3 regions of the Marinomonas pontica genome follow, and region 1 is predicted to be linked to each of the others. Evidence: predicted binding sites of a transcription regulator. Region 1 holds the regulator's gene; each other region holds the start of a gene.
What was found. Region 1 encodes sigma-54, which starts transcription at its own class of promoters, with help from an activator protein. Its sites were predicted from a motif close to TGGCACNNNNNTTGCTNT; they were not measured.

Region 1 (10,623 bases):
TCATGTAAATGCGGAAGATTTTTAATGGTGATCAGTTCTTTCGTTAACAAAGTTGCCGCTAAAATTGGCAACGCAGCATTTTTCGCGCCAGACGCACGAACCACACCATTAAGCCGAGTACCACCGGTAATCAGAAGCTTGTCCATATTATTAATCTCTTATAAACGCTATTTTATAGCTTATTTGCTTGTTCTGGCGTGTAGGTTTTCATGGTTACGGCATGAATCGCGCCACTAGAAATGGCTTCTTGGAGGTGAGAATATACAAGTTGCTGTCTCTTAACGGTCGACAAACCTTCAAATTCACTCGTCACTACCACTACTTGAAAATTACAACCTTCGCCCTCTGCAACCACATCACAGTTAGGGATAGAGGATTCTAAAAGTGCTTTAACTTCAGCTGCGTTCACAGTCGCTCCAATAGATAAATATACTTAATTTGGTTTATTCTACCTTAGTACAGCCAACTACATAACACCTCTTAGGCGAACTCTGAAGAAAAAACTGGCTGTTTTCTTAGATTTTATTCAAGGCTGACAATCTGCCAGACAAAAAAATCCGAATCCACAAAATGGACTCGGATTTTAAGAAATGAAATTGCGGAAATTTAGACTATGATTTTTTTGCCAAAGACTCACGCCAAGCATTAATCGCCAATTCAATATTGTTCTTATTTTGCTCCATCATCACGCCAAACTGCTTACGGAACGTTAAGCCAAAATTAATGTTATTAATCACAATATTACTCAATAACCAACGCCCCTGCTTAGACTCTTCCATATAAAAGGAAATATTTAACAAGCCACCCGCTTCCATTTGAAAGTCAACATCCACTTTCGTTTCTTTACCACGACCTTGAGGCCCCAAAGGCAGCACCTCAATACGATCAGCATCCAACTCAAGCAACGATGCCCCATAGGTTTTTAGCAACGTATCTTTTGTGACGGTTGCAAAACGCACTCGCTGTTCAGGTGAGGCACGACGGTAGTATTTCCCCATCACTTTTTTAGAGAAGTCATCAAAATCAACAACATTCTCCAAAATGGCGTTTACCCTTTCTTCAAGCAGAGCTGGGTCCTTTGACAAAACGTCTTTATCCGCAACAATCTGTGTACGAAAAGCATCCACCACCTCAATGACGGCCTCTCTAGCCGCTTCTTCATTCGACCAAGCTAAACTGGCACCAACGACAGAAAAAATTAAAAAAGCACGTGACAACAATTTCAACATATTACTTCTCCGAATCACCGGCTTTAAATAAAAACTGACTAATTAACGTCTCTAACACCAACGCGGACTGCGTGTCGAATATTTCACCGCCGTCAGTCAGCATTTCATCATCAGCACCGATAGACAGCCCCAAGTATTTCTCACCCAATAGGCCGCTAGTCAAAATAGCAATCGAACTATCAGTAGGAATATTGTTCACATCAGAGTCAATATTCATTGTAACAAGCCCCATATAAAGCTCTTTATCAAGAGTAATGGACTCCACACTGCCGATGGTCACACCCGCAATGGTTACCTTGGCACGATTACTTAAACCACCTATGTCATCAAATCTCGCCACAATCTGGTAAGTGTCCTTTTTGTCAGTAAAAGCCAACCCACTTACCTGCACCGCCAGATAAACAAACGCCAAAATACCCAATAAAATAAAAGACCCAACAAACAATTCCGTGCGCTTACTTCTCATTTTAAAAATCTCCAAACATGGCGGCGGTTAATACAAAGTCCAACGCCAAAATAGCCAATGAACCTAAAACAACAGTGCGGGTCGTGGCTTTACCAATCCCTTCGGAAGTTGGCACACACTCATACCCTTGATATACCGCAATCCAAGTAACGGCAATTGAAAAACACACAGCTTTAATAAAGCCATTTACGATGTCAGTGTCAAAATAAACTGATTGCTGCATCAGAGACCAAAAAGCGCCATCATGAACACCCAACCAATTCACAGAAACCACCAGACCACCGATAATACCGGTGGTGGAAAAAATCAAACTCAGCAATGGCAGACAGATAACGCCAGCAATAAACCTAGGAGCAATAACCCGACGTAACGGATCAACCCCCATCATTTCAAAGCTAGACAACTGCTCTGTCGCTTTCATTAGACCAATCTCAGCCGTTAAGGAAGACCCCGCACGCCCAGCAAACAACAACGCCGTTACCACAGGCCCAAGCTCTCGAAGTAACGCCAATGCCAGCAATTGCCCCACCGCCTCTTCGGAACCAAATTTGGCCAAGATGCTGTAACCTTGCAAGGCCAACACCATACCAATAAACGCACCCGAAACAACGACAATCACCAGCGACAACACACCAACAGAATACAGTTGCTTAATCAGCAGATTAATCGATTCTTTAAAACGTACCGGCAATCTAAAAATACTTTGCGCCAAAAATATGCCCGCTCGACCAACCGACTCAATCCAGTCAAGTAACGCACCGCCCAGTAATGCAACCATTTTCATACCGTCACCTCGACACCAGCCCGATCTTTTTCGGGGTAATGAAACGGCACAGGGCCATCTGGCTCGCCATTTAAAAATTGCTTCACTTCAGCGTCATCCGACATCCTAATATCTTCTGGCGACCCTTCTGCAATCACTCGACCACCAGCCAAGATACAAACATGATCGGCGATAGAAAGAGACTCTTCAACATCATGGGAGACCAATACAGACGTCATATTCGCAGATTCATTTAACTGACGAATCAGCTTCACCAGCACACCTTTAGAAATCGGGTCTTGCCCGGTAAAAGGCTCATCATACATGACTAACTCGGGGTCCAACGCGATCGCTCTAGCCAATGCTACTCGTCGTGCCATACCACCAGAAAGTTCAGAAGGCTTTAGTCGAGCCGCACCACGCAAACCGACACTATGAAGTTTTTCCAACACTTTTTCGTTGATGGCTTTTGCATCAAGCTTAGTGTGTTCTTCCATTGGGAAAGCGATATTTTCAGCCACAGACATGTCACTGAACAAAGCACCACTTTGAAATAACATCCCCATTTTCTTTCGCACTTTATAAAGTTCAGACCTGGATAACGTATGAACATTTTTACCGTCCACGAGCACCAAACCCGAATCTGGTGACAATTGAGCCGCAATTAAACGCAATAACGTGGTTTTACCCGTACCACTTGGCCCCATAACCGCGGTGATTTTACCTCTTGGGATAGTAAGAGAAACATTTTCATAAATGACACGATCCCCTCTCGAAAAGCTCAAATCTTGGACTTCTATATAAGCATCAGCCACGAGTACACCTTTATCATCCTTTCTAAATATCGCCTGATACTATCACTGCCCCTTAACAATTAGAATCGCAGCAAGGGCAAATCTAATTTGTTTGCAAGATCAAGCCTTGAATTTCATCGTCAAACCTCATTAAATGGTGCTTTCCTTTTCTACGAGTATTATCAACGATATGTTGCTGTTTTCCATCGCCCTTGTTGCAGGCTTAATTTTACTGGTTTTGAGTTCCGATAAATTCATAGAGCACTCAGCTCTGGTTGCAAAAAAACTAAACGTCAACCCAATGGTGATTGGTATCACACTAGTAGCATTTGGAACATCCGCACCAGAAATGGTGGTTTCTGCCATTGCTGCACTTGATAATGCACCTGAAATTGCCATCGGCAATGTGCTGGGCTCCAATATTGCCAACATTGCTTTGGTCCTTGGTATCACCCTGTTATTTTCAGCCATTCCAATCGCCCAAGGCCTTTCAACGAAAGAAGTACCTTTAGTGCTTACTATTACACTACTAACGGGCTTCTTATTATTCGATCAAACACTTGAAGCTTGGGATGGCATTATCCTGATTGCCGCTTTTTTGATTGTATTAATCCTGTTATTGCGAGGCAGCAAAGATCTAGAAGACGAGCTAGATGAACTGTCGGAGCATGAAGACACCTCTATAGGAAAGTCTTTAATCATTGCTTTAATTGGATTGGCTGTTTTGATTGGTAGTTCCAAACTGCTTGTTTGGGGAGCAATAGGCATTGCGACCGCACTTGGGGTAAGCGAGCTTGTCATTGGTTTAACCATAGTTGCTATTGGAACAAGCCTTCCTGAACTCGCTGCCTCTGTAAGCAGTGTCAGAAAGGGTCATCACGACATCGCAATTGGTAACGTACTGGGTTCTAACATTTTCAATTTAGCCACCGTACTTCCATTGCCCGCATTGCTTGCACCTGGAGTCATTGATTCAAGCGTCACTCACAGAGACTTTCCCTGGGTTCTTGGTTTAACACTGGCATTGGCGCTTGCCATTTACATTTTCAAGAAAACCAAGAAGAACGCGATCCCAAGATGGGTTGGACTTCCTCTCATCGCTTGCTATGGCGTGTATTTATTCATACTTAGCACCAACGGCTCAATGTAATGTCGTATTTAACGGATCAGATTCGACCAAAACTCATTTTTGTTGCGGCAGCGATTATTATTGGTGCCGGCCTGCTAGGCTGGTATAGCACAACCCCCATAAAAAATCTGGTTCAGACAGATTCATTGCGCAACTCTCCCGATTACTTTATTACCAAAGTAAAAGTCAAAGAGTTTGATCAAAATGGTGAATTGATAGAAACACTGAACGCCCAGCAAACACTGCACTTTGTGACTGAATCCAAGACGCTACTCGAAAACCCCAGTATTGAACGCTACTCTAATTCAGGACAATGGCACGCAAAAGCAGATAAAGGGGTTATCGATGATGGAAGTAATGATATTCTATTAACCGATAATGTCATTGCAACTAAGACATTTCTAAAGTCGGAAGACATTCAGCTTAGTTCAAACAACATGCATTACAAAGACAGCGACAAATCAATTACCAGTTATGGAGCGGCGACACTGACCTCTACACAAGGCGAGACCTCCGCTGGTACGATTACCACTTATATAAATTCAGAAGAAGTCGTGATGACAGGATCTGTACGAGGAAAATATGAAACGATTCATTAACGCCAGCATGTTGCTCACCACTGCCCTTATTGGCCAATATACGTACGCACTGCCTGATGACATCAACAAACCACTAGAGATTCAAGCGGATGAAGCATCGTTCGATCAAAATTCAGGTCAAGCCATTTACAAAGGCAACGTCTTTGTAAAACAAGGTTCTATTGAAATCCAAGCCGAATACCTGAAAGTTTCGACAGACGCAAATACGCGTAAATTTAGCAGCCTCGAAGCGTCAGGTTCACCAGCCAAATTCAGCCAGCAAGTGGACTGGAGTGGCAACATTGTGATCAGTAAAGGCAATGAAATACACTATCAAACAGACGAATCTAAATTAGAAATCATTGGCGATGGTTATTTAAGCCGCATTCAAAACTCCATCACCGCAGACTACATTCTGTACATGATTCAAGACGGCACATTCAGCGCAGAGAAAAAAGATTCGGGACGCGTATCCATGACATTACAACCACAAGCGCCTGAGGCAAAACAATAGATGGCCTTACTAGAAGCAAAGCACCTTGCTAAAAGCTACAAAAAAAGAAAAGTCGTAAAAGACGTTTCTATCTCAGTAGAGTCCGGCCAAGCCGTCGGCTTGCTCGGCCCCAATGGCGCAGGAAAAACCACATGCTTTTACATGATCGTTGGCATGGTGGCTAATGATGCGGGTGGTATCTTTATCGATGGCCACGACATCACCCACGATGCCATGCACACTCGTGCCCAAAAAGGCATTGGCTACTTACCTCAAGAAGCGTCCATTTTTCGTAAAATGTCTGTTGAAGACAACATTTTGGCCATCCTTGAAACGCGCAAAGAGCTAAGTAAAGACGATCAAAAAGCAAGGCTTGAAGAACTTCTCGAAGAGTTTCACATCACCCACATCCGCACCAACCTTGGGATGGCGCTCTCCGGTGGCGAAAGACGTCGGGTGGAGATTGCCAGAGCACTTGCCATGAACCCAAAATTCATACTGCTTGATGAACCTTTTGCTGGTGTAGACCCTATTTCAGTTGGCGACATCAAGCTCATAATAAAACACCTACAAGAGAGTGGAATTGGCGTTCTAATCACAGATCACAACGTCAGAGAAACACTCGACATCTGCGATAAAGCCTACATTGTCGGCAATGGCTACATCATTGCTTCTGGTGACGCGAGTACGGTCATCAACAATGAACAGGTAAAAAAGGTCTATTTAGGCGACGACTTCCGCCTGTAACCCCTTATCATTGCTGTAGAAAGGGAGTAGTATGCACAACTCGTTCCAATTCATTCAAACAAAAAGAGTTGCTCTATGAAGCAGTCTTTGCAATTAAAACTCGGTCAACAGCTGACCATGACGCCTCAACTGCAACAAGCCATTCGCTTGCTGCAGCTTTCTACGTTGGATTTAAAGCAAGAAATCCATGAATTTTTAGAGTCCAATCCACTTCTTGAGCTCGATGACGAAGAACATACGAACAGTGATACTCAAGCAAGCATCGAATCCAAAATTGCAACAGAAACACCAATAGAAACAAACAGCGAAGAAGCGCGTTTAGAATCTGAGTGGACAGAAAGCATCCCAGAAGAGTTATCAATAGACAGTAACTGGGATGACACTTACCAAAGTTCTGCTGCCGTTAGCGACAGCAATAGCTTTGAAAGTGAAAGCGATTTTGAAAGCCGTAACGCACCCGCTGAAAGCATCCAAGACCACCTTATTTGGCAATTGAATCTGACCCATATGTCGGACAGAGACATTGAAATTGCTTACGCGATTATTGAGTGTGTGCAGCCTGATGGGTATTTAAGCATTACACCCGAGGACATTTGCGAATCACTCAGTACAGAGCTAGAAGAGCTGGAAATTGACGAAGTTATTGCTGTGCAGCACCGACTTCAGCGCTTCGACCCTGTTGGCGTTTGCTCTATCGATTTACGAGATTGCTTACTTGTTCAATTGGAAGCCTTTCACAGCCATCCATTATTCAAAAGCACTTACAATTTAATCGATCATTACCTACCACTTTTAGGCAATCGTGATTTCGCTCAGCTGAGCCGAAAGACAAAACTAAAAGACGAAGCGTTAAAAGAAGTTATTCATTTAATTCAACAGCTAAACCCCAGACCTGGCTCAGTTATTGACGCTGATGACACAGACTATGTCATCCCTGATGTGTCCGTCAAAAAACGCAATGATGTCTGGCAAGTAGAGCTAAACAACGACGCTCTCCCCCCCATAAAAATCAACGAAACGTATTCTGCAATGGCGAGTACAGCCACCACAACGGAAGATGCGACTTACATAAAAACATCGCTTCAAGAAGCCAAGTGGTTCATGAAAAGCCTTCAAAGCCGAAACGAAACGTTGTTAAAAGTGGCCAGCTGCATCGTTAGTAGACAAATAGATTTCTTTGAACTGGGTGAAGAAGCCATGAAACCCATGGTACTTCACGATGTGGCCGAAGAAGTGGGAATGCATGAATCGACCATTTCAAGGGTGACAACTCAGAAATACATGCACACCCCAAAAGGCATTTTTGAACTAAAATACTTTTTCTCAAGCCATGTAAACACAGCATCAGGTGGAGAGTGTTCCTCTACCGCCATTCGCGCCATGATCAAAAAGCTTGTTTCAGACGAACCGGCGAAAAAACCATTAAGCGACAATAAACTCGCTGCCATTTTGGCAGACCAAGGCATACAGGTTGCCAGACGAACGGTAGCCAAATATCGTGAGGCGATGAATATCCCTCCTTCCAATGAACGAAAACGACTGATCTAAACGGAAACCATTTTATCATGTCATTGAAATCATTATTAAAAGCAGACCTAGTTCTTGCTAAACAAGATATCGTTAGTAAAAAACGCGTTTTAGAAAGCATTGCCGAAGTCGCTTCAAATCGTCTACATTGCAACAACGAAGCTGTCTACGATGCCTTACTTGGCCGTGAAAAACTCGGAAGCACAGGTATTGGCAATGGCATAGCGATTCCCCATTGTCGACTAGAGTCAGCCAATCACACTGCCATCGTCGTGATGTCACTGCAAACGCCAGTCGACTTCGATGCCATCGACAAAAGAGCGGTTGATCTGATCTTTGCGCTTATCGTTCCTCCTCATGAATGCGACCAACACCTTGCTACTCTGGCGCAAATTGCCGAATTAGCACAGTCTTCAGAGGCGCTAGACAAATTGCGAACTGCAAACAATAACGAAGAGTTATTTACTATTTTTAACACACTAATATAGGTACGGCGTATGCAGGAAGAGTCTATCGTCATAATAAATAAGCTGGGCTTGCATGCTCGTGCCGCCGGCAAACTCATCGAAACCACTACACGCTTTTCTTGCGACATCACCATCGAAAAAGATGGTCGCAACGTAGATGGAAAAAGCATCATGGCAATGATGATGCTTGCGGCGGGAAAAGGCACAGAAATACGCATTAAAACCAATGGTGACGACGAAAAAGAAGCCATTGAAGCCATCATTGAGCTGATTAATAATCGCTTTGGTGAAGACGAGTAACGTTCAGATGCCAGAACAAAGCACCCTAAATCATTTGCAAACAGTGACCGAATCCCTCGAATCGGGCGCTACCATGCAAATCCGTTATCTGCTTAACGGTGCTTTACCTGCACAAGATGTCGCTCGCTTACTAGAATCCTCCCCTCCCAAAGAGCGTAAACTGCTCTGGGAGCTCATAGAAGCAAAAAACGAAGGCGAAGTATTACAATATCTTAGTGAAGATATTGGTGTTCAGTTCATGAAAAATATGGACACTGAGCGCCTTATTGCCGTCTCTGAACACTTTGAAAGCGATGACCTCGCTGACCTTTTACAGCACCTACCTGAAAAAGTTGTAAAAGAAGTTCTTGCCTCCATGACAACGCAAGACAGAACCAGAGTAGAAGCGCTTCTAAGCTACTCAGAAGATTCTGCCGGCGGCCTGATGAATACGGACACGATTACGATTCGTCCAAACATCACTGTCGATCTCGTCTTTCGCTACCTACGCAGACACTCAACCTTGCCTGATATGACCGACAACCTACTGGTTGTGAGTCGTTCGGACAAACTTTTAGGCACACTGCCGCTGACAAAATTGTTAGTTTCTGATGTAAACGCAACCGTACGCGACATTATGGAAACCGAATTCACGGTTATCAATGCGGAAACCTCTGCGAGCGAAGTGGCGCAGCTTTTTGAAAAAATGGACCTTGTCTCCGCTCCCGTTATCGACGGAGCAAGCAGAAAACTGCTAGGGCGCATTACCATCGATGACGTGGTTGACGTAATTCGTGATGAAGCCGAACATTCTATGTTAAGCATGGCGGGGCTTGATGACGATGAAGACACCTTTTCCCCAATAATGAAAACCACCAAACGCCGGGCCGTTTGGCTTGGAATTAACCTTATTACCGCGTTCATCGCCTCTTATGTCATTGGATTATTCCAGAACACGCTTGACCAAGTGGTCGCGCTCGCTATCCTAATGCCCATCGTTGCCAGCATGGGAGGAATTGCTGGATCTCAGGTATTGACCCTTGTCATCCGAGGCATTGCCCTTAACCAGATAGGCTCCACAAACACGCGCTGGCTGCTTAATAGAGAGCTGATTGTAGGGCTTTTAAATGGACTATTGTGGGCAACAGTGATTGCCGCACTCACCGCACTTTGGTTTGACAACATAAAGATTGCCTATATCATTGCAGGCGCCACCATAATAAACCTGCTATTTGCAGCAACCACTGGTACACTCCTGCCAATTTTTTTGAAAAAGATTGGTATCGACCCTGCCCTTGCTGGCAGCGTTATTTTAACAACCGTGACCGATGTTATTGGATTTCTTTCCTTCCTTGGTCTAGCTACTATTTTTTTAATATAGGTTCCCATGACAGACTTTGATCAATTTGAAAACGAAGAAGATATCCCTAAAAGCAAAACCCAGATCAAGCGTGAAATGGAAGCCTTACAAGATCTTGGCAAAAAGCTACTAGGCTTGAGCAAAAACCAACTTAAAAAAGTAGAAATGTCTGACACATTACGTGAAGCATTTGTTGAAGCTGGCCGCATAAAGCAGCACGAAGCAATGAGAAGACATTTGCAATACATTGGCAAAGTAATGCGCACCGAAGATCACGAAGCCATCGCGCACCGTGTTGCACTTTTTGACACCACCTCTGCCGCTTACAACAAACTGTTCCATCAGCTAGAACTTAAACGTGATGCATTGATTGGCGAAAACAGCAAAGAAGTTTTGTCTCAATACCTAGATGAAAACCCAGAGATTGAAGACATTCAATTGCTCAGACAGCTGATTCGTCAATCTCAAAAAGAAGTATCCCAAGGCGCAAATACAACAAACCGCAAAAAACTGTTTCGCTTTTTGCGTGAAGTAGAAGAAAAAAGACTCGGGCTAAAAGACTAACTCAATCCAAAATAACCCGTTATGAAGCCCTTGTTTAGCTATATGTTGTAAACAAGGGTTTTTATTAAAGTAATCTACGATGGGAAAAACAGGGCATTTTTGTCCGACAATCTTCAATAGCCTGCTTTTTCATTTCATGCACAAAATACCCAGACTCTTCTTGTAGTCTATCAAGAGACTCCCCAAAAGGTGAATAGAGAGCACTATTGCCATAGGTGTGACGAGTT
Region 2 (10,623 bases), 710 kb from region 1:
TGGATATGCGTTTACCATCAACGAGTAGCAAAGTATAATTTGCAGGCATTCCACGTAAGCTGATATCCACACCACCATCACCTGCTCCGCCACCAGTAACAACAACCCCAGGAACGTTTCGTAATGCATCAGTAAGATCTGTGTAAGATTGCGATTCAATTTCTTCTCGACTAATGACACTCACTGATGCTGGAGCGCTTGCGACTTCTTGCTCATAGCCTGCAGCCGTTACAACCAATTTATCTAGGTCGACACTATTTTCTTCGGCTAGTAGCGTTGCGGAATGCGTTGTAGCACTAATGATGGTAGCAAGAACGGTAAGTTTATAGTGACGGTGTGAAGGGGTCATTATGAACATTTTCTCCATAGTTGAAAGGGAACTAATTTTGTATAATTGAATCTTAAAAGATATTAAGAATGCTTATCATTTGTATTATCTAGTAATGTGATCGATTTGTGGTGGTACGTTTTGTTCCTCTTTGCGCAACATCAGCAAGGTTAAGGACCAAAGCTGTTTCTTGCTGCTAGCAGGAGAGATCAGCACTTCGTATTGGCGTTCTGGAATATCTTAAAAGTTGGATCTGAGGAAAATGAATGTACGATCTAAATGAAGTAAGAACGTTTGTGTCTGTTATGGAGACAGGCAATTTAAAAGAAAGCGCTCAACAATTAGGGGTATCAAAATCTACTTTGAGCCGCCGTATTAGCCATTTAGAAGACGCTTTAAAGCAGCCTTTACTTCGTCGACAAGCCAATCGTTTAATTGCCAATGAAGCTGGCATCAAATTTTTGCCCTTTGCTAAGAAAATGCTGAATGTCGCAGACGAAGGTCATAAGGCGGTTGAAGAATTAAAAGAAGAGGTCAGTGGATCCATTGTGGCGTATGTTCACACAACTCTGGTGAGAGGCTGGTTTACAGGGTTGATGTTTGATTTTCTGGATGAGTTTCCTCAGGTCAATATTGAAATTCGGACAGGCAATCAGCTTTTTCAAGAGATAAAAAGCAACGATATTTGTGTGTGGGTGGGGGAACCAACTAACGACCAGTTGCGATCCGAAAAAATTGGCGAATTAAGTCAAGGTTTGTATGCCAGTACGGCCTACTTGGAACGTATCGGTATGTTAAATCATCCAGCGGAACTGAATCATTTTGCGTGGGTTGATACCTTAAAAAATGATCAAAACAACATTACATTGGATCACGAAACACAGGGTAATGTGTCATTTGAGTTACCGCCATCTCGTCTTACGGTGGATCAGTATGCGTTGCATGCGGATGCCATAGCTCGTGGAAAAGGCGTCGGATTATTGCCGCATTATTTTGCGAAAAAACATCTACACCGTCATCCAGACGTGTTTGTTTCCTGCTTACCTGAATGGAAAGGGAAAACCTTACCTGTGTACCTGCAATACCCTTTTGGGCATTTGCCGAAAAAAATGCAAACTTTAATTCAGCATTTGCGTGAAGAGGCGAAAGCGTTTTATTAAGCCGCTTTGCCTCTGTGTTGTATTACTGCGTCGCTTTCCACCAAGGTGTCAGTGGTGGGAGCGTATCTAAAGAAAATACATGGCCAAACTTCGGTGTGCTTAGGGCCACGTTTCGATTTTCTGCCTCATTGACCACCCGATCAAATGGGTCGTGCCAAGTATGAAAGGCCAAATCGAAAGTACCATTATGGATTGGCATCATCACCTTACCTTGTAAGTCGATATGAGCTTGCACACTTTGTTCTGGCGTCATGTGAATATCCGCCCAGTCTTTATCATAAGCGCCTGTTTCTACTAGGGTTAGGTCAAATGGCCCATATCGGTCACCAATCGCTTTAAAGCCTGCAAAATAACCAGAGTCTCCACTAAAAAAGAGACTTTCCTGCGGCGTTTTAATCACCCAAGATCCCCACAGTGTTGAATTGCCATCGCCCATGCCACGGCCAGAAAAATGCTGCGTAGGCGTAAAAGCAATCAAACCTTGGTGAGTTTGAAGCTCTTGCCACCAATCGAACGTGATGATCTTATTGGCCTCAATCCCCCAATTAATTAAGTCGCCATCTATGCCTTTTGGAACCAAAAATTGCTGTGTTTTGGCCATTAAAGCTTTGATGCTTGCTTTGTCCAAATGATCATAATGATTGTGAGAAATCAGTACTTTATCGATAGGGGGTAAATCTTTTAGGTCAATCGGCGGTTGATGGAATCGTTTTGGCCCAACGAACGAAAAAGGCGACGCACGTTCTGAAAAAACGGGATCAATTAGCCAATACTCACCATACACTTTCAACAAAACGGAAGAGTGACCAAGTTTCACCAAATGCAGCGCGTCGTTGCTCAGAGCGTCCAAATCGGCTCGTTGCATAGGCACGACAGGGATCGTAATGTCAGGTGTTGTATCGACTTTTTTCTCAGTAAAAAATCGCACCCACAAAGCGGCTGTGTCTTTAAAAGACAAGGGAGTTCTTGGTTGTTCATTATGGAATTTATTGCCATAGAAATGCTCAGATTCTGCATTCGCAGTAGGAGCTGGTTTGGCGACTAAATTGACATTAATAAAATAAATGGCAAGACCAAGCATGGCTAATACAGACAAAATGACTTTAATGGCTAACATTAATAACTGCACCCTTTAACGAGAAAGTAAGTAGTAAGCTGTCTATAATTTGGGCTAATAGTGGAATTGCAACGCCAGAAAAAGTAAGAACAGTCATGATCGTTAGAAATGATCCGTTATGATGATAGTTTTTACAGGCTCATAGCCATTTTAAACACCATGACGTTTGATTAGCTTTAACCTGAGGTGACGTTACCTAATATAAGCAGCACTTTTATTAGGTAACGCGGGTGAGGGGTTATTCCTTACCTATTGAGCCAATCTTATGAATGGATAAGTCGGCACCGTTAAATTCCTCTTCTTCGCTGAGGCGTAATCCATTCACTGTTTTCACTATGCCATACACAGCAAATCCGCTTGCTGTTGCAATGACGATTCCTGCTAGGCTTCCTATTAATTGGGAGGTAAAGCTAACACCACCAAGTCCGCCTAGCGTTTCGGAACCAAAAATGCCAGCGGCGATGCCACCCCATGCACCACAAACGCCATGCAAAGGCCAAACACCTAGCACGTCGTCAGTGTGTTTGAATTTTTGTTGGATGTGTGTGAATAAAATAGTGAAGATTGCTCCAGCTATCGCGCCGGTTACGAGGGCGCCAATTGGGTGCATAATGTCTGAACCCGCGCAAATTGCCACCAATCCAGCCAGTGGTCCATTATGAATAAAGCCAGGGTCGTTTTTGCCACACAACATGGCTGCGATAATACCGCCCACCATAGCCATTAATGAGTTAACAGCAACCAATCCACTGATGCCGTCTAATGTTTGTGCCGACATGACGTTGAAGCCAAACCAACCGATACATAAAATCCAAGCCCCTAAAGCAAGAAAAGGAATGTTAGAAGGGGCGAATGCCACCAGTTTTCCATGTCTAAAGCGACCACGTCGAGTGCCTAATAATATGATGGCTGCCAATGCGACCCAACCGCCAAAAGCGTGTACGACGACCGAACCAGCAAAATCATGAAATGGCGCACCGAAGTGCGTTTCTAAAAGATCTTGGAAGCCATAATTGCCATTCCAGACAATCCCTTCAAAAAACGGATAAGCCACACCAACAATGATCGCGGCTGAAACCAGCATCGGGTAAAACTTGGCGCGTTCAGCAACACCACCGGAGATAATCGCAGGGATGGCAGCGGCAAACGTCATTAAGAAGAAGAATTTCACCAGGCTATAGCCATTTTCTTGAGCCAACACGGCGGCGCTGTCAAAAAAAGTCACGCCGTAAGCAATGTGGTAGCCAATAAAGAAGTACACAAGCGCAGACACGGCGAAGTCAGTCATAATTTTAACCAATGCGTTGACTTGGTTTTTATGACGGACGGTTCCGACTTCGAGAAAGGCAAACCCTGCATGCATGGCAAAGACCATGATAGCGCCAAGAAGTATGAAAAGCGTATTTGAGCTGGAAACCAGCATTTCGACTGCACTGTTTGTGGGTGACACGGGGCGACTCCTAATGTTCTTTTTGCACTGTTATGGTTATAACGCCTGATCTGACGCTCTTTTTTGGGGCTTTTTGGGTGCCTTATCATAGAGCGACAAATGTATTTCATAACAACTAGCAATAATTGTTCCATGATGCTTTTTTTTGGTGCTTTCGGTGTTTTTTTCTTAATGCTTGTTCTAAATTGGTGCTTTTTGTTTTTCTTGGTTTGTTCTGGGAATATGAACCGAAGCCAGTTAATGAATGTATCCGCAATCAAGTTACCTTTTTTAACAATACTCTTATGCAGATACTTTCTATTTTATTTCTAACGACTTATTATCGAGAAGTAAGTATATTTTGGAATGCTAATGTTTCATTCTTAATACACTTAATATTGAATCGTTGCTTGAGGTCAAATTCATTTTGGCTAAGTTAAAAGATTGCTCATTTAAGAGCAGCATAAAATGAGGTTATTATGTCAGGTCAGTTAGTATCAGGTATTGTTAAGTGGTTTAACGACGAAAAAGGATTTGGTTTTATTGAGCGTGAAGGCGGAGCAGATGTTTTTGTTCACTTCCGTGCAATTAATGGTAATGGTCGCCGCACTTTGCAAGAAGGCCAGAGCGTTACATTTGAAGTGACTCAAGGCCAAAAAGGTCCTCAAGCCGAAAATGTTACCATCGTATAATTGAATCTTTGATATTCTCAAAGACCATGCTTTTTCTTGGCCTTATTGGCGATAGATAAGCATGGTTTTTTTATGCCTTAAATAAATGATATGTAGAAGTTAGGAGGGTGCTTGTTACCTGTTTTGTATTCCTTTAGGCGCTGTCCTTATGCGATTCGTGCGAGATACACGATTGCGTATTTGAATGTTCCAGTGAATCTCAGGGAAGTCGTGCTTAAAGCGAAACCTGAAGCGCTGCTGTCATTAGGGGGGAGGTCGAGTGTGCCGCAGCTGGTTGATATGGATGGTGCGCGTTATCCTGAAAGTATGGATATAATCTTATGGGCTTTATCCAAAAGTAATAATCGAATCAAGGTGAATAGCGTATGGCCTTCTGATGCGTGTCAGCGTAATAAGATGAGCGCTTGGATCAGATATAATGATGTGTTTTTTAAAAAATGGTTGGATCGTTATAAGTACGCCGATCGCTATACCGAATTCAGCGAATCCTATTACTTTGCTCAATGCGAGGTATTTTTAAGGCGACTGAATCGTCGTTTGGGTTTGCGTTCGTATTTAATGGGGGAGAAGTTGAGTGTTGCGGATATCTCGGTATTCCCATTTGTGCGTCAGTTTGCGGCGGTGAATCAGAAAAGATTTGATGAAAGTGAATACGATAATGTCAAAAAATGGTTGTCACTATTTTTAGACTCTGCACTCTTTAACAATGTGGTTATGAAGAAATATCCGATGTGGACAAGCGAGCAAGAAAACGTGGTGTTTCCTGCCCGCTGAATACAAACGTACCTTTAAATTAATTAAACCGAAGGTCAGTCAATTAAGCCAAAGGTCACCCAATATAAGAAACTTGGGTCCGCATCACTGGGAAGCGTTAGCGGAATAAAGTTTCCTTGCTGGTCTAGGTGTGTAGATTTTGGGAAGTTTTGTTTTAATACCGCGAGGTTTGTCTGCGCTAAATCGGCCTGTTGCAAATCCTTGTAGGATTGCACGCTGATCGCTAACGCTTCTTCTACTGATTGGGTGCTAGGGAAGTGCAAAATCACTTCTTGGCTGCGACGCAATGCAGAAAGTGGGGCTTTTCTTTTTAAGTAATAACGAGCCACTTGCAGTTCGTGTCGCGACACCATTTCGCGAAGGTGATACATACGAGCTTTCGCGTCAGGGGCATACTTGCTTTTTGGGTAGCGAGAAGTGAAGTCTGCCAGTTCGTTGAAGGCTTTTGACAGCTCCTTTGAGTCCCTTTCACTTGGGTCTAAGTCGAGGTAACGAGACATCAGGCTTTCGGCGCCTTTATAGGTAGACAGGGCCCGCATGTAGTAAGCGTAATCAATAGAGTCGTGCTCGGGGTGGTTCTTGATGAACCGCTCTGCTGTGGCGTGCGCAGCGATAAAGTCGCTTGCTTCCATTTGAGCATAGATGAGGTCGAGTTCGGCGCGAGTGCTAAACTCACCAAACGGATAGCGAGAATCTAAGTCTTTTAGATGTTTGATCGCCGTTGAAGGAAGATTTTCCTCTAACGCTTGTTGAGCTTTGTCGTAATAAACTCGTTCAGGGAGGTCGGGTTCTTGTACTGGCTGGCTAGAGCAGGCCACAATGAACAAAGAAAAACTTACTATTCCAGAGAATCGGAGCAACGAGTGATGAAATCCCATGTATAATCAAAACCTTGATATGGTAGTAGATTAGCCTCAATCGGCATTTTGTAGCGTTAAATTGCGAAAGATGATGAAGTGCAAGGCGCTACACGTTTTTTCACTTTCAGCCAATGATAAAATTATTGCGCTGAAAACAACAGATTAAAGTACATTGTATGGCAGAGCGAATAGTAAAAGAAGCCCAAGTTCCCTTCGATTTAGGAGGGAGCCGATTTGATCAAATCGCAACAGAATTGTTCAGCGACTATTCCCGTTCTCGTATCCAGACTTGGATCAAAGAAGGGGTTTTGAAAGTTGATGGCAAAGTCACTAAGCCAAAAGAGAAGTTATTTGGTGGTGAGGTTGTGACTCTTGATATCGTGATTGAGGCGCAAGCGGATCATGAAGCGCAAGAAATGGCGCTCGATATTGTCTATGAAGACGACGATATCATCATTATTAATAAACCTGCTGGTTTGGTTGTTCATCCTGCTGTAGGCAACCGAGACGGCACCTTGATGAATGCGATTCTTCATCACGCACCAGAAACCGCTCATATTCCAAGAGCGGGGATTGTCCATCGTCTGGACAAAGAAACCACAGGTTTGATGGTGGTTGCTAAAACATTGGCTGCGCAAACAGATTTGGTTTTTCAGTTACAAGAACGCAGTATGGGGCGCGAATATGAAGCCATTTCCATTGGTGTCATGACCGGCGGCGGTGTCGTTGACGAGCCAATCGGCCGCCATCCCCATAATCGTCAAAAGCAAGCAGTTGAGCCGGTAAACGGTAAGGACGCTGTGACTCACTACCGTTTAGTAGAGCGCTTTAAAAATCACACGCACATTCGTTTGAAGCTTGAAACAGGGCGAACGCACCAAATTCGCGTGCATATGGCGTTCATCCAATACCCATTGGTGGGCGACCCGCAATATGGCGGTCGCCTGAAAATGCCAAAAGCGTGTTCTCCTGAGTTGCAGGACGAATTGCGTCACTTCCGTCGTCAGGCGTTGCATGCTAAGAAGCTAGAGCTTTCTCACCCTATTACAGGTGAGTGGATGCAATGGGAAATTGATTTACCAGATGATATGAAGCAGCTTTTGGACGCGCTTAAAAGGGATATGGTGGAGTCGGGCAGTAACGATTCAGAATATTTCTAAGCATAGGGTATTAACAGAGGCAGCTTCGAGCTGCCTTTTTCATTTTTGGTTCCGAGGATATCGATGTCTGCAAATAGTGCTTCTTTTATTTTGCCTACTTGGCCTGCGCCAAGTTCTGTTCGTGCTTATGTGTCTACGCGTATTGGTGGAGTAAGCGGTGCGCCATATGATGCGCTGAACTTAGGTCTTCACGTTCAAGACGACCCTGTTGCTGTTGATCAAAATCGACGATTGTTTGCGTCCTATATTGATATGCCGGACTCTGCGATTTGGTTAAATCAGGTTCATGGTACAGAAGTTGTGACCCTGCCTTGCGAATATTTGCCAGCGGCAGCGGACGCCGCCATGACGAGAGACGTTAATCAGGTGTGTGTGGTGCTGACAGCTGACTGCTTGCCGGTTTTCTTTTGCGATCAGGCAGGAACGCAAGTGGCAGTAGCGCATGCTGGCTGGCGTGGTTTGTGTGCCGGTGTGTTGGAATCCACATTGGCCAAGTTTGACGATAAGAGCAAGGTGATGGTGTGGCTGGGGCCAGCAATTGGTCCAGATGCTTTTGAAGTGGGAGACGAAGTAAAAGAGGCCTTTGTTTCTGTTTTGTCTGAGGCGAAGGAGGCGTTTAAGCCTTCTGGCGAAAGTGGTAAGTGGCTGGGCAACCTGTATATGTTGGCTGCGCAGCGATTGAAAAAAGCTGGTGTGGAGCACATTTATGGCGGTGATTACTGTACTTTTCGCGATGTTGAGCGTTTTTATTCTTATCGACGAGAAACTGTAACAGGGAGAATGGCGTCTGTTATTTGGTTGGATAGGTAAAATTTGATGGGTTTTACTGATCAGTGTCAAAAAAATGACACTGCCAATCTTGAAAAGCTGAAATTGGGGATTATTAAGCTATTAATTGACCAGTTCATCTTATGTTTATTAAAGGATGTCAGATTATGCGTATAGACCGCTTAACCAGTAAATTACAGCTTGCCCTTTCCGATGCTCAGTCCGTTGCGCTTGGGCAAGATCATTCTTACATTGAGCCGCTTCACTTAATGATGGCGTTGTTGGATCAGCAGGGTGGAAGTACTCGCCCTATTTTGCAGCAGGCAGGGATACCTGTGGCCAAATTTCGAGATGGCCTTAATGAATTATTGACGCGCCTGCCAAAAGTGAATGACCACGATGGCAATGTGCAGATGTCTCCTGAGTTGGGTCGATTACTGAACCTTGCAGACAAAGAGGCGCAGAAGCGAAAAGATCAGTACATTTCCTCTGAGCTGGTATTAATGGCGATGTTTGATGGCAAAGATGATCTTGCTAAAAGCCTTAAAGCCAGTGGCGTGACCAAGGCTGACATTGCGGTGGTGATAGATAATATTCGCGGTGGTGACTCTGTGAATGACCCTGATGCGGAAGAAAGTCGTCAAGCATTGGATAAATACACGGTGGATTTAACGGCGAGAGCGGCTGAAGGTCGGCTTGACCCGGTCATTGGGCGTGATGATGAAATTCGTCGAACGATTCAAGTTCTGCAGCGTCGACGTAAGAATAACCCGGTTTTAATCGGCGAGCCTGGTGTGGGTAAGACGGCTATTGTAGAAGGGTTGGCACAGCGAATCATTAACGGTGAAGTGCCAGAAGGGTTAAAAAACAAGCGTGTACTTTCACTTGATATGGCGGCGTTAATCGCGGGGGCTAAGTATCGCGGTGAGTTTGAAGAGCGTCTAAAAGCCTTGTTGAATGAATTGGCTAAGCAAGAAGGCCAGGTGATTTTGTTTATTGATGAGATTCACACCATGGTGGGGGCGGGTAAATCAGAAGGCTCTATGGATGCCGGAAATATGCTGAAGCCTGCGCTTGCCCGTGGCGAACTGCATTGTGTTGGGGCCACCACGTTGGATGAATACCGACAGTTCATTGAAAAAGACGCGGCTCTGGAGCGACGCTTTCAGAAAGTGTTGGTGGAAGAGCCAAGTGTTTTGGATTCCATCGCTATTTTACGCGGTCTAAAAGAGCGTTATGAAGTACATCATGGTGTGGATATTACCGATTCGGCCATCATAGCGGCAGCGAAACTGTCGCAACGTTACATCACAGATCGTCAATTGCCGGACAAAGCCATTGATTTGATCGATGAGGCAGGCAGTCGTATTCGCATGGAAATGGACTCTAAGCCAGAAGACATGGACCGTTTAGAGCGTCGTTTGATTCAATTGAAGATTGAAAAAGAAGCGCTGAAAAAAGAGAAGGACAAAGCGTCTAAAGTGCGTCTGGCTGAGCTTGATCTTGAAATAGATGGCTTGCAGAAGCAATTCTCAGATTTAGAAGAAATTTGGAACGCTGAAAAAGCCGCCGTACAAGGTGCACAAAAGCTCAAGGAAGAATTGGAGTCTGTCCGTCAGGAAATGGAGGAGGCTCGTCGTAGTGGTAATTTGGCGAAAATGTCTGAGTTACAGTATGGTGTGATTCCCATGCTGGAGGCTGAGATTGAAAAAGCCAGCAAGGCAGAAGAAAGTACGGAAACGCTCTTGTTAAAACGACGAGTAACAGAAGAAGAGATTGCTACTGTGGTGTCTCGTTGGACGGGAATTCCCATAGATAAAATGCTGGAAGGTGAGCGTGATAAGTTGTTGCGCATGGAAGAGGCATTGCATGAATCCGTAATGGGACAGGATGAAGCCGTTTTGGCGGTCTCTAATGCGGTGCGTCGTTCTCGTTCTGGCTTGGCTGACCCAAACCGACCTAATGGCTCATTTTTATTCCTAGGGCCTACAGGCGTAGGGAAAACGGAACTGTGTAAGTCTTTGGCGAAGTTTCTTTTTGATACCGAGCAGGCGATGGTACGGATTGATATGTCTGAGTTTATGGAAAAACACTCAGTGGCCCGTTTGATTGGTGCGCCTCCAGGGTACGTGGGGTATGAAGAAGGTGGGTATTTGACGGAGGCAGTAAGACGTCGCCCCTATTCCGTGTTGCTGCTTGATGAGGTCGAGAAAGCGCACCCAGATGTGTTCAATATTCTTTTGCAAGTCTTGGACGATGGTCGCCTAACCGATGGACAAGGTCGCACGGTGGATTTTAGAAATACAGTGATCGTGATGACGTCTAACTTGGGGTC
Region 3 (10,623 bases), 2.0 Mb from region 1:
AGAGCCCAAAACGTACAGCAGCAAAACACCTAAGACTTGTCCGATAATAAAGCCAATAACAATGCAGGCCGCAAGACCTGCTAACCAAGTAATGATGGTGTTTCGCCAAACTGTTTTCATACGGACCTTTTTGCTGAGAAGCGGTAGCCTGTTCCTCGTACGGTTTGTATCAAGAAATCGTGCGTACTGCCTATGGCTTTGCGTAAACGACGAATATGGACATCAACGGTACGTTCTTCAACGTAGACGTTTCCACCCCATACTTGATCTAATAACTGAGCCCTAGAATACGCGCGCTCTTGGTGAGTCATCAAAAATTTGAGTAAACGGTATTCGGTAGGTCCCATCTCCAAAGGACGACTGCCAATGGTGACGCGTTGGCTAATCGGATCCAAGACCAATCCTTCTATTTCAATTGGTTCATCAACCCCTTGAGGCGTTGCGCGGCGTAGCACAGCTTTGAGTCGAGCAACCAACTCACGAGGTGAAAAAGGCTTGGTAATATAGTCGTCAGCGCCAACTTCTAGTCCTTGGATCTTGTTGTCTTCTTCACTTTTCGCGGTCAGTATAATGACCGGAATTTCTGCCGTCGTGGTGTCTTTTTTGAGTCGGCGAGTGAGCTCTATGCCACTGCCACCTGGCATCATCCAATCAACAAGGATTAGGTCAGGACGGTGATCCACAATAATTTCATGGGCTTGCTGAATGTTTTCTGCTTCCAGATACTCGTAACCCGCCATTTCAAGTGCAATGGCGATCATTTCGCGTATGGAAGACTCGTCGTCAATAATTAATACTTTTTTACCGGTCACAGGATTTATCCTCATCTCAGGAACGGTTTCATTAAAGCGACCTAATGTGACAATTTAGTTAAACTGTCACAACTTTGCCATATATTACATAAAATAGCTTAAAACCAAGCCTATAAAGACACAGTAACCAATCCGGTTATTGTCTAAAAAGGAGCGGAAGCAAGCTTGGCGATCGCGGTCCTTAGCTTGTTTAAACTGTTGATAAAAAAGCCCAATACACATTACGAGAGACACAAAGTATAGCCAATGGAGTTCGGCTAACACACCTATCCATGTCAATAAAGACAAGGTGAATCCCTGTAAACACACAATGATGAACAAATCGTAGCGTCCAAAGAGGATGGCGGTTGATTTGATGCCGATTTTTAGGTCGTCAGGGCGATCGGTCATCGCGTAATAAGTGTCGTAGGCGATTGTCCAAAAACAGTTTGCTACAAACAGCATCCACAGCTCTGGGTCGGTAAGTGCGCCACCTTGTGCACTGTAAGCCATTGGAATGGCCCAAGAAAAAGCCAAACCCAGAAAAAGCTGAGGCAGATGGGTGTATCGTTTCATGAATGGGTACAGAGCAGCAAGCCCCAAGCCGACAAATGACAGCAAAATGGTTTGTAGGTCGGTAAACAATACCAAGACAAAGCTTAATATCGACAGTACACCAAACAGTAAAAGCGCCTCTTTTTCAGACACTCGCCCCGATGGTAATGGTCGATTTTTAGTGCGATCTACAAAGCCATCAACTTTTCTGTCGGCGTAATCGTTAATGACGCAACCTGCTGAGCGCATGCTGAAAACGCCTAAGATAAAGATAATCACCAAATGCCATTGTGGCATGCCATCGGCCGCCAGCCATAAAGCCCACAGTGTTGGCCACATTAATAAAAATGAGCCAATTGGACGGTTAAAGCGGGTTAGTTCGGCGTAATCTTGCAGCTTGTTCATAAGAATCCAGACAAAGGTTTTACGTGGTTGAGTTCATCAAAAAATGCTTCATTGACCAAAATTCCTGGTCCAAATTGGTGAAACACGGAGCGCCGAGCCCAGACGGCTTGCGGTTGATGAGGGAACATGGATTTTGGCAGTTGTGTTATTTCAATGCCACTGCGAATCAAGGCGCGATGCTGAAATAGATAGCCGCCCAAAGGCTTGTCTTGCAGGTGTTTGACTTGGCGCCAATGACCTTTTAAAGACTGAGCAGGAATAATGGATCGGGCGTAGATCAGAGGGATGCCATCGACTTTTAGCAACACGGTACGAATTCTGGCGGCTTCTCTTGGGCGCAGTTTAAGGCGCTTTTTCTCTCTCGCTGTTGGTGTTCCCCATGAGTCTTCTAAGACCTCGACAGTGAGTGTGCCAAGGCATTTAAGGCGAGCGGTGAGAGAATCATGAGTAATAAGCCAAGGCCATAAATTCTGCGTAACCTTTACTTTGTTAACACGATGTACCGGTGCCCAGCGATAGTCGAATTGCTGGGCGGCAGACGCGTTCATGACCGCTTTTTTCTTCACTGTCATACGAAAGGTTATGCGTTCATTTTGTTGATTAGGGCGACCATTTTGTGCAGCTCTGCTGATTTTTGGTAAATCTGATCTCGGCAGGACTCAGCTTCTTCAAGCGATAACCCTATTTCTAATAAGACGGACGGCTCAATTGTACCGTTATGGCGCAATTGATAGGAGACATACAGCAGCTTGGCTAGCATGGCGTGTTCTCCATAATAATGTGGTTTTTTGCTGTAGCGAATGGCCATCCAAATATTGTCTGGTAAGCTCCAGTAACGCAGCAGCCAAGACCCAAGTTGTTCTTTGGTGAAATGCAGAATCTGCATCTCAATGACGTCGGAAGGCAAGTGAGCATTGGCTTCTTGATAGCGAGACAAAATCGAAAAATGCGGCGGTAAAATGGTGCTAATGGCCAAATAACCAAAGTTATGAAGCAAGCCTGCAAGGTAAGCGTGGCCTAGCTTTGGTCGATCCTGAACGGGCATAGATTTAACCAACGCCTCCATCAACACAGCATTGGAGACAGAATCCAGCCAAAAATCTTCGTAATGTCGAGGGCCATCTTCTGGTGCTTGGAACGCGTTGCCCATAGACAGGCCTAGCGCGAGGTTCATCACCATGTCAAAACCGAGAACACGAATAATAGCGTCTTCGACCGATTCAATAGAACCCGGAGCGCCGTAATAGGGCGACGATGCCCAGCTAATGACTTGCGCGGCTAAGCTTGGATCTAATGCAATCACTTCGCACAGCTCGTCCGTGCCAGCGGATTTATCGGTCGACAGGCGAATAATGCGGTGTGAAGACGCGGGCAATGGCGGGATTTCTAGGGTTTCTTCGATGCGCTGTTTCAATCGAATGGATTGAAAACGCCCGAGTGCTTCTAAAATTTGTTCTTCGTCGTCTTCGTGATTTTCTACGGAAGGCTTAATGAGTTGAGCGTTAATCGAGATGTTTTCGAATCGGTTCAAAGGACCGGAGAACATATTTTCCAATTCGGCGGAGGTGATGTTGCGATATTGTCCACCGACCTTGGTGCGAATTGAAAAGACAGATTCTTTCAACATGCTGGCTTCGAGCAGAGTGTTCACGCTGTTCGGCTTGATTAATGGGTCGCCAGAAACATGGTAGTGGTTTACAGGCTCAAAGCGACGTTTGGTGATACGAGACACCGCTGAGATATCTAGCATATTGCTTTCAGGAAAAATAACCTGCAAACGACCTGTGTGGTCGGCTAAATGCACCACACGAAGTTTTTGAGCTGGCTGAAGGTTAATGGAGGCTTCCATGATATTTCCTGTAATGAATGACGACGATAAAAAAAGCCCCAATAAGGGGCTTTGAGAATATAACAGATTTTAAGTTTCAGTTCTGAATACTAAGTGATTAGTGATTCAAAATTTGGCTTAAGAACATCTGAGTACGGTCGTGTTGAGGATTTTCGAAGAACTCGTGAGGCTCGTTAGCCTCGACAATCTCACCGGCATCCATGAACACAACGCGGTCAGCGACGGTTTTAGCAAAGCCCATTTCGTGTGTTACACACACCATGGTCATGCCTTCTTCCGCTAGCTGAACCATGACGTCCAATACTTCTTTGATCATTTCAGGGTCAAGTGCAGAAGTTGGCTCATCAAACAGCATGATGCGAGGCTGCATGCACAAACCACGAGCGATCGCCACACGTTGCTGTTGACCACCAGATAACTGGCCTGGATATTTCAATGCTTGGTTAGCGATTTTTACGCGTTCCAAGTAATGCATCGCCATTTCTTCCGCTTGCTTTTTAGGCGTTTTACGAACCCAAATTGGCGCCAATGTCAGGTTTTCTAAAATGGTTAGGTGAGGGAACAAGTTAAAGTGTTGAAACACCATGCCCACGTCTTTACGGATCGCTTCGATGTTTTTCAAGTTGTTGTTCATCTCAACACCATCGACCAAGATCGTGCCTTTTTGGTGCTCTTCAAGACGGTTGATACAACGCGTCATGGTGGATTTACCAGAACCAGAAGGACCACACACAACAATGCGCTCGCCTTTTTTGATGCTGAAATTTATGTTCTTTAGTACATGAAAATCGCCGTACCATTTGTTTACATCGTTAAATTCGATGATTGCTTCTTCGCCCTGCGCTAGTTGGGCACGAGCCATATTTGTATCTGTCATAATAAAGACCTCAAATTCTTAACTAATTTCGCTTGTGCCCAGTTTCTAACTTACGCTCGAGAGCCATACTATAACGTGACATACCAAAGCAGATAGCCCAATAGATAAAGCCTGCAAAAGCATAACCTTCAACCGTTGTCCCTAGCCAGTTTGAGTCATGGTTAGCGGCTTGGATTCGACCTAAGAAGTCAAACATACCAACGATGTATACTAGGGTTGTGTCTTTGAACAAAGCAATGAAGGAGTTCACGATACCCGGAATAACCAGCTTTAGAGCTTGTGGCAAAATCACAAGAATCATCGACTGCCAATAGGTTAATCCCATGGCATCAGCGGCTTCATATTGTCCTTTTGGAATGGCTTGTAAACCACCACGTACTACTTCGGCCATGTAAGCGGCAGAGAATAGCGTGATACCAATCAGTACACGCAACAACTTGTTGAAATTCAGGCCTTCCGGCAAGAACAATGGAATCATTACGGACGCCATGAACAAGATGGTGATTAACGGTACCGCACGAATGGTTTCGATAAAGACCACACACACAGACTTTGCAATGGGCATCTCAGAACGTCGACCAAGCGCGAGCACAATCCCTAATGGGAACGACGCCACAATACCGATCACACCGAGCAGTACGGTAAGGAAAAGACCACCCCACAAAGAGGTTTCTACTTTTTCTAGGCCGAACACACCGCCAGCAAACAAAAAGTAAGCCACGATCGGATACACCACGATAATCGCGATAGAAAGGTACAGTTTATTGACTGCCTTGATAGCAAACGCACCGACCATCAATACCAGCATAATGACCGCTAAATTGATGCGCCACGTTTCAGCTTCTGGGTATAAACCATACATAAACTGATCGAAATAGACGGCTATAAAGGCCCAACATGCGCCACCAGCCGTACAAGATGCCTTAGAAGTCCCTTCCCACGTTGCATCTATGAATGCCCATTGTATAACTGGAGGCAGCAACAAATAGATAACATAAGCGCTAAAGAACGTGAGAAAGATATTCAGCGGGGACGAAAATAGATTTTGACGAACCCACGCGACAGCCCCAACAGACGTCACTGGTGGTGGAAGGCTAGGGGACGGTTTAAATATAATAGTCATGATTTACCTCCTAGCGCTCTACTAATGACATTTTGTTGTTGTACCAGTTCATGAATACCGAAATCGATAGACTTAATGAACCATACACCAACATACAAAGACCAATGGTTTCAATCGCCTGACCTGTCTGGTTAAGCGTTGTGCCCATTACCACCGCAACTAACTCTGGGTAAGCAATGGCGGCGCCCAAAGAGGAGTTCTTCGCTAAGTTCAAGTACTGACTGGTCAGAGGTGGAATAATGACACGTAAAGCTTGAGGTAAAACGATGAGTCGCTGAGTAAGATTGTCACGCAATCCCAAAGAGCGAGCCGCTTCGGTTTGTCCCCAGTTTACAGACAATATGCCTGCACGAACGATTTCAGCGATAAACGCACCAGTATAGGTAGATAGCGCCACCAATACGGCGACAAATTCTGGTGGTAACACCATTCCGCCGGTTACGTTAAAACGACTTTTCTGTGGTAGATCAAACTCAATTGGAAATCCTGCGATGGCCAAGAATAGGAATGTGATCCCTACAATCAAGCCAAGAGAAGACCAATACGCTGGGAACCACAAACCGGTTCTAGTTTGACGCTTTTTAGCCCAAATAATAAGGCCAACCGCGGCGGCGATTGAAAGGAAAAAGCCAAAAATAACCAAACCAAATCCATCTTGAGTGATTGGATTCGGAGAGTAAATACCACGTTTGTTCAGTAAAAAGTCAGCAAATTCGTAACTGTCACGTGGCGCTGGCAGTGCCGCAAGAACCGCAAAATACCAAAAGAACATTTGCAGCAGCAATGGAATGTTACGCAAGGTTTCAATATAAACCGTAGCCAAACGTGCCACTAACCAGTTTTTTGATAATCGTGCCAAGCCCATGACGATGCCAATCACGGTGGACAAAATTATCCCCAATAAGGAAATAACAAACGTATTGATGAGGGCAACAACAAACGCGCGTCCGTAAGTATTGGCTTCAGTGTATTCAATAAGGTGAATAAGGATTGGAAAGCCAGCAGGTTCATTGAAAAAGGCAAAACCTGTAGAAATTCCTCGGTTGTCTAAGTTGGCTTGTAGGTTGCTAAATAGGTAGTAACCCGCAAAAACCACCATAGCCAGCAGCACAATTTGAAAGATCATGGCACGAGTGCCAGCATCATTCAAAAGGCTGTTATTACTAGGATTAGTATTTTCGCTCATCTTGGTTCAGGCAATTAAATGCTCGTCAGATGTGTAAGAAAGGGGGGAGAAACTCAGCGGCTGTTATGTAGCCGCTGAGCAAATACCCAAGCAGGTAGGTCGCTTTAGGTATTAACGAACTGGTGGCGCATACATGATGCCGCCCGCTTCAGTCCATAGTGCATTCAGACCACGTGGAAGATCTACAGGAGTAGATGGACCAACGTTACGTTCGAACACTTCACCGTAGTTACCTACTTGAGCGATAACGTTATAAGCCCAATCTGCTGGTAGACCTAGCTGAGCACCCATATCGCCTTCAACACCTAGTAGACGTTTGATGCCTGGGTCTGTTGTTTCGCTCTTGATCTTAGCCACGTTTTTAGACGTGATGTTCATTTCTTCCGCGTTAACTTGAACGAACATGGCCCAAGTTACGATGTCTTTCCACTGGTTGTCGCCGTGACGAACGACAGGACCTAATGGTTCTTTAGAAATAGTTTCTGGCAAGATCACGTGTGCAGATGGATCGGCTAGTTTTGTACGGTGAGCCGCTAGACCAGATTTATCTGTAGTGTATACATCACAACGACCAGAGTCATAAGCCGCTAACGCTTCGTCAGCTTTTTGTACGACAACAGGAACGTAAGACATTTTGTTCTTACGGAAGAAGTCCGCCATGTTCAATTCAGTCGTAGTACCCTGCTCAGTACACACTGTTGCACCAGCAAGTTCTAATGCTGAGTTAACACCCAAATCTTTACGAACCATGAAGCCTTGACCGTCGTAGAAGTTAACCGCGGTGAAGTCTAGACCTAGAGACGCATCACGCGTGTAAGTCCACGTTGTGTTACGAGCAAGAACATCGATTTCACCAGACTGTAGTGCTGTGAAACGTTCTTTCGCTGAAAGAGGGGTGAATTTTACTTTTTGGCCGTCGCCAAAGATAGCGGCAGCAGTAGCACGACATGCGTCAACGTCGATGCCTGACCAGTTACCTTTATCGTCTGCATTTGAGAAGCCTGGAACACCAGTACTAACACCACATTGAACAAAACCTTTAGCTTTCACGTCATCTAACGTTGCAGCAGCTGCGCCAGCACTGATAGTTGCAGCGATCGCGGCAGTCGAAAGTAATTTAGTAACATTCGATTTCATTGTATTGAGCCTCCCAGGCGTTTTATATATGTTGTTATCTTGCTGAATTTTACAGTTCAGAATTGTAATCTCAGTATTTATTGTCTAAGCAAATTTGATGCCAACATGTAATTATTCTTGTTGTAGGGTATATGCAGACGATTCCTCTAAAAGATCGCCACATCCCCCTATAGAATTACTCTTTTGAAGTGTAGTCAAGGATAAAATCTCATCTCTATGATAGGAAATGCGCATTTATTACACTTTTTTTGTTGAAAAAGCACAATGAGCTCATTAAAAAAAACGGAATGCATTTCTTCTGAATGTCAGAGTTCATGAGGGTTTCAAAGCATCTGAAATTCTATCGATGCACGCAAACAGGGCGCTTTTAACTTTTTTGTAAGTATTTATTGCTAAAAGTTAAATTTATGCATTCTTTTGGTGCGCCGATGAATTTTGTTGTGCTTTATTTGAATAACCTTACGCAATATATTGAATAAAGCACTTTCCATAATTTGCAATCTGCATGGTAGACTTGGACATTACTTGAAGGCATGTAAGGAGATCCATACCAGATGGATAACTCAGCAAAACCCCTTGATCGCTTAGACAAAAAAATTCTTCGTGAGCTGCAAATCAATGGTCGCTTATCAAATGTGGAGTTGGCGAGTCGCGTTGGACTGAGTGCCACGCCTTGTTTAGAGCGTGTGCGTCGTTTGGAGCGTAACGGTTACATTACCGGTTATTGCGCGCTCGTTAATCCCAAAAAAGTAGACGCTGGATTGCTTGTGTTTGTTGAGATTCGCCTTAAAACAACATCCCCTGAAGGCTTCAATGAATTCAAAGCCGCTGTGACTGAAATTCCAGAAATACTAGAGTGCCATCTCATTGCTGGGGACTTTGAATATCTGTTAAAAGCGCGCGTATCGAATATGGATTCGTATCGTCTTTTGCTTGGTGAGACGTTGTTAACATTGCCGCACGTTCGTGAATCTCGTACTTATGTCGCAATGGAAGAAGTGAAAAGCACCACCGTGGTCAATATTCCCTAGTTCCCCCATTTTTTTAGCGAGCGGTTACACATTAAGGTATTGGTCGTGGTTGGGAAGCCACCTCGACAATAACGGCGATACTCTGTCAGGGTATCGGCTGTGTAGCAGGCTAGCGGCCTTTTGAACATCATCCAGCAAGTTCTTATCACGTTGTAAATCCGCTACTTTGAATTCCCATAGGCCGGTTTGTCGTGTACCGAGTAATTCCCCTGGCCCGCGTAATTCGAGGTCTTTTTCTGCGATTTTAAAGCCGTCACTGGTTTCTCTCATGGTAGACAGTCGCTCTTTACCTTGTTGTCCCAGTGGCGCTTTATAAAGCAACACACAATGGCTGGCGGCTTGACCTCGCCCAACGCGTCCACGCAGCTGATGGAGTTGCGCCAGCCCGAGTCGTTCTGGGTTTTCGATGACCATTAAGCTGGAATTAGGCACGTCGACACCCACTTCAATCACAGTGGTCGCGACCAGCAATTGAATCTCGCCTGCTTTGAATTTGGCCATGATGTCGGCTTTTTCTTGTGCTTTGAGTCGACCGTGTACCAAGCCAATGGACAAATTGCCCAATTGTTCTTGTAGCAAAATCGCCGTGTCTTCAGCGGCTTGGCATTGCAGGGCTTCGGATTCTTCAATCAAGGTACAAACCCAATAGGCTTGTTTGCCTTCTTCACAGGCGCTCTTTACTCGATCAATGACCTCTTGGCGACGCTGATCCGATACCACGATGGTGTTGACTGGCGTTCGTCCAGGTGGAAGCTCATCAATGATGGAACAATCTAAATCCGCATACGCTGACATGGCTAGGGTACGAGGAATGGGAGTGGCGGTCATGATGAGCTGATGAGGCTGAAAGCCATGTTTCATGCCTTTTTCTCGTAAGGCCATGCGTTGGTGTACGCCAAAGCGATGTTGTTCATCAATAATCGCCAGCGCCAAACGGTCAAATTCAACCGTATCCTGAAACAGTGCGTGAGTGCCGACCACAATGTGCGCGGCACCTGAAGCGATGTCGGCGAGCTCTTTTTCTCGCACTTTGCCTTTGAGTTTTCCAATCATCCACGCGACGTTAAGCCCCAAGGGTTTGAACCACTGACGAAAGTTATTGTAATGCTGCTCTGCCAGTATTTCGGTGGGAGCCATGATAGCCACTTGATAGCCTGCCTGTACGACGGACGCAGCAGCTAAAGCGGCAACCAAGGTTTTCCCTGAGCCAACATCTCCTTGTACTAAGCGCAACATCGGATGACCTGCGCCTAGGTCTGTGAGAATCTCTTGAAACACTCGGCTTTGCGCATTGGTGGGCGAGAAGGGCAATTGTTGCAACAGTCGTTGGCTTAATTCACCTGCGGTTTGAACCTTAATTGCGGCATCTTGTTTGGCTTTCATGCGTTTGCCTATTAAGGAAAGCTGATGCGCCATCAGTTCTTCGAAAGACAACCGGTATTGCGCAGGATGGCTGCCTGATCGCAGCAATTCGAGGTTGGCTTCTCTCGACGGGTGATGCAGAAAATGGATGGCATCACTCAGTGGCGGCAGGCTGAATTGCGTGCGGATTTCATCGGGTAGCCATTCTTGTAAATTGTAAGGCGTTAAACGCGCTAGCGCTTGTTCACACAGTTGGCGAATCTTGGTTTGCGTTAAACCTTCGGTCAGGGGATAGATGGGCGTGAGT

Region 2: AABA11_RS03440 (ammonium transporter) is a predicted target of sigma-54. The motif match lies at 4,171-4,188, and genes of this name have one in related genera.
Region 3: AABA11_RS16285 (amino acid ABC transporter substrate-binding protein) is a predicted target of sigma-54. The motif match lies at 8,009-8,026, and genes of this name have one in related genera.

What each region holds. Positions count from the first base shown of each region.
Region 1 covers NZ_AP027271.1:1,444,571-1,455,193, reverse strand. The annotation lists gene murA (UDP-N-acetylglucosamine 1-carboxyvinyltransferase) at 1-146, opposite strand, end outside; gene AABA11_RS06785 (BolA family protein) at 173-409, opposite strand; gene AABA11_RS06780 (MlaC/ttg2D family ABC transporter substrate-binding protein) at 612-1,229, opposite strand; gene mlaD (outer membrane lipid asymmetry maintenance protein MlaD) at 1,231-1,695, opposite strand; gene mlaE (lipid asymmetry maintenance ABC transporter permease subunit MlaE) at 1,697-2,479, opposite strand; gene AABA11_RS06765 (ABC transporter ATP-binding protein) at 2,476-3,273, opposite strand; gene AABA11_RS06760 (calcium/sodium antiporter) at 3,443-4,402, shown strand; gene lptC (LPS export ABC transporter periplasmic protein LptC) at 4,402-4,980, shown strand; gene lptA (lipopolysaccharide transport periplasmic protein LptA) at 4,964-5,473, shown strand; gene lptB (LPS export ABC transporter ATP-binding protein) at 5,474-6,199, shown strand; gene AABA11_RS06740 (RNA polymerase factor sigma-54) at 6,275-7,747, shown strand; gene ptsN (PTS IIA-like nitrogen regulatory protein PtsN) at 7,765-8,214, shown strand; gene AABA11_RS06730 (HPr family phosphocarrier protein) at 8,224-8,493, shown strand; gene mgtE (magnesium transporter) at 8,501-9,853, shown strand; gene yjgA (ribosome biogenesis factor YjgA) at 9,860-10,396, shown strand; gene AABA11_RS06715 (carbon-nitrogen hydrolase family protein) at 10,461-10,623, opposite strand, start outside.
Region 2 covers NZ_AP027271.1:736,076-746,698, forward strand. The annotation lists gene AABA11_RS03425 (ligand-gated channel protein) at 1-349, opposite strand, end outside; gene AABA11_RS03430 (LysR family transcriptional regulator) at 595-1,488, shown strand; gene AABA11_RS03435 (MBL fold metallo-hydrolase) at 1,511-2,605, opposite strand; gene AABA11_RS03440 (ammonium transporter) at 2,844-4,055, opposite strand; gene AABA11_RS03445 (cold-shock protein) at 4,514-4,726, shown strand; gene AABA11_RS03450 (glutathione S-transferase) at 4,838-5,500, shown strand; gene AABA11_RS03455 (outer membrane protein assembly factor BamD) at 5,536-6,378, opposite strand; gene rluD (23S rRNA pseudouridine(1911/1915/1917) synthase RluD) at 6,537-7,520, shown strand; gene pgeF (peptidoglycan editing factor PgeF) at 7,584-8,330, shown strand; gene clpB (ATP-dependent chaperone ClpB) at 8,456-10,623, shown strand, end outside.
Region 3 covers NZ_AP027271.1:3,457,506-3,468,128, reverse strand. The annotation lists gene phoR (phosphate regulon sensor histidine kinase PhoR) at 1-120, opposite strand, end outside; gene phoB (phosphate regulon transcriptional regulator PhoB) at 117-812, opposite strand; gene ubiA (4-hydroxybenzoate octaprenyltransferase) at 897-1,751, opposite strand; gene AABA11_RS16310 (chorismate--pyruvate lyase family protein) at 1,748-2,323, opposite strand; gene AABA11_RS16305 (HDOD domain-containing protein) at 2,332-3,600, opposite strand; gene AABA11_RS16300 (amino acid ABC transporter ATP-binding protein) at 3,698-4,477, opposite strand; gene AABA11_RS16295 (amino acid ABC transporter permease) at 4,500-5,600, opposite strand; gene AABA11_RS16290 (amino acid ABC transporter permease) at 5,611-6,786, opposite strand; gene AABA11_RS16285 (amino acid ABC transporter substrate-binding protein) at 6,898-7,923, opposite strand; gene lrp (leucine-responsive transcriptional regulator Lrp) at 8,478-8,954, shown strand; gene recG (ATP-dependent DNA helicase RecG) at 8,979-10,623, opposite strand, start outside.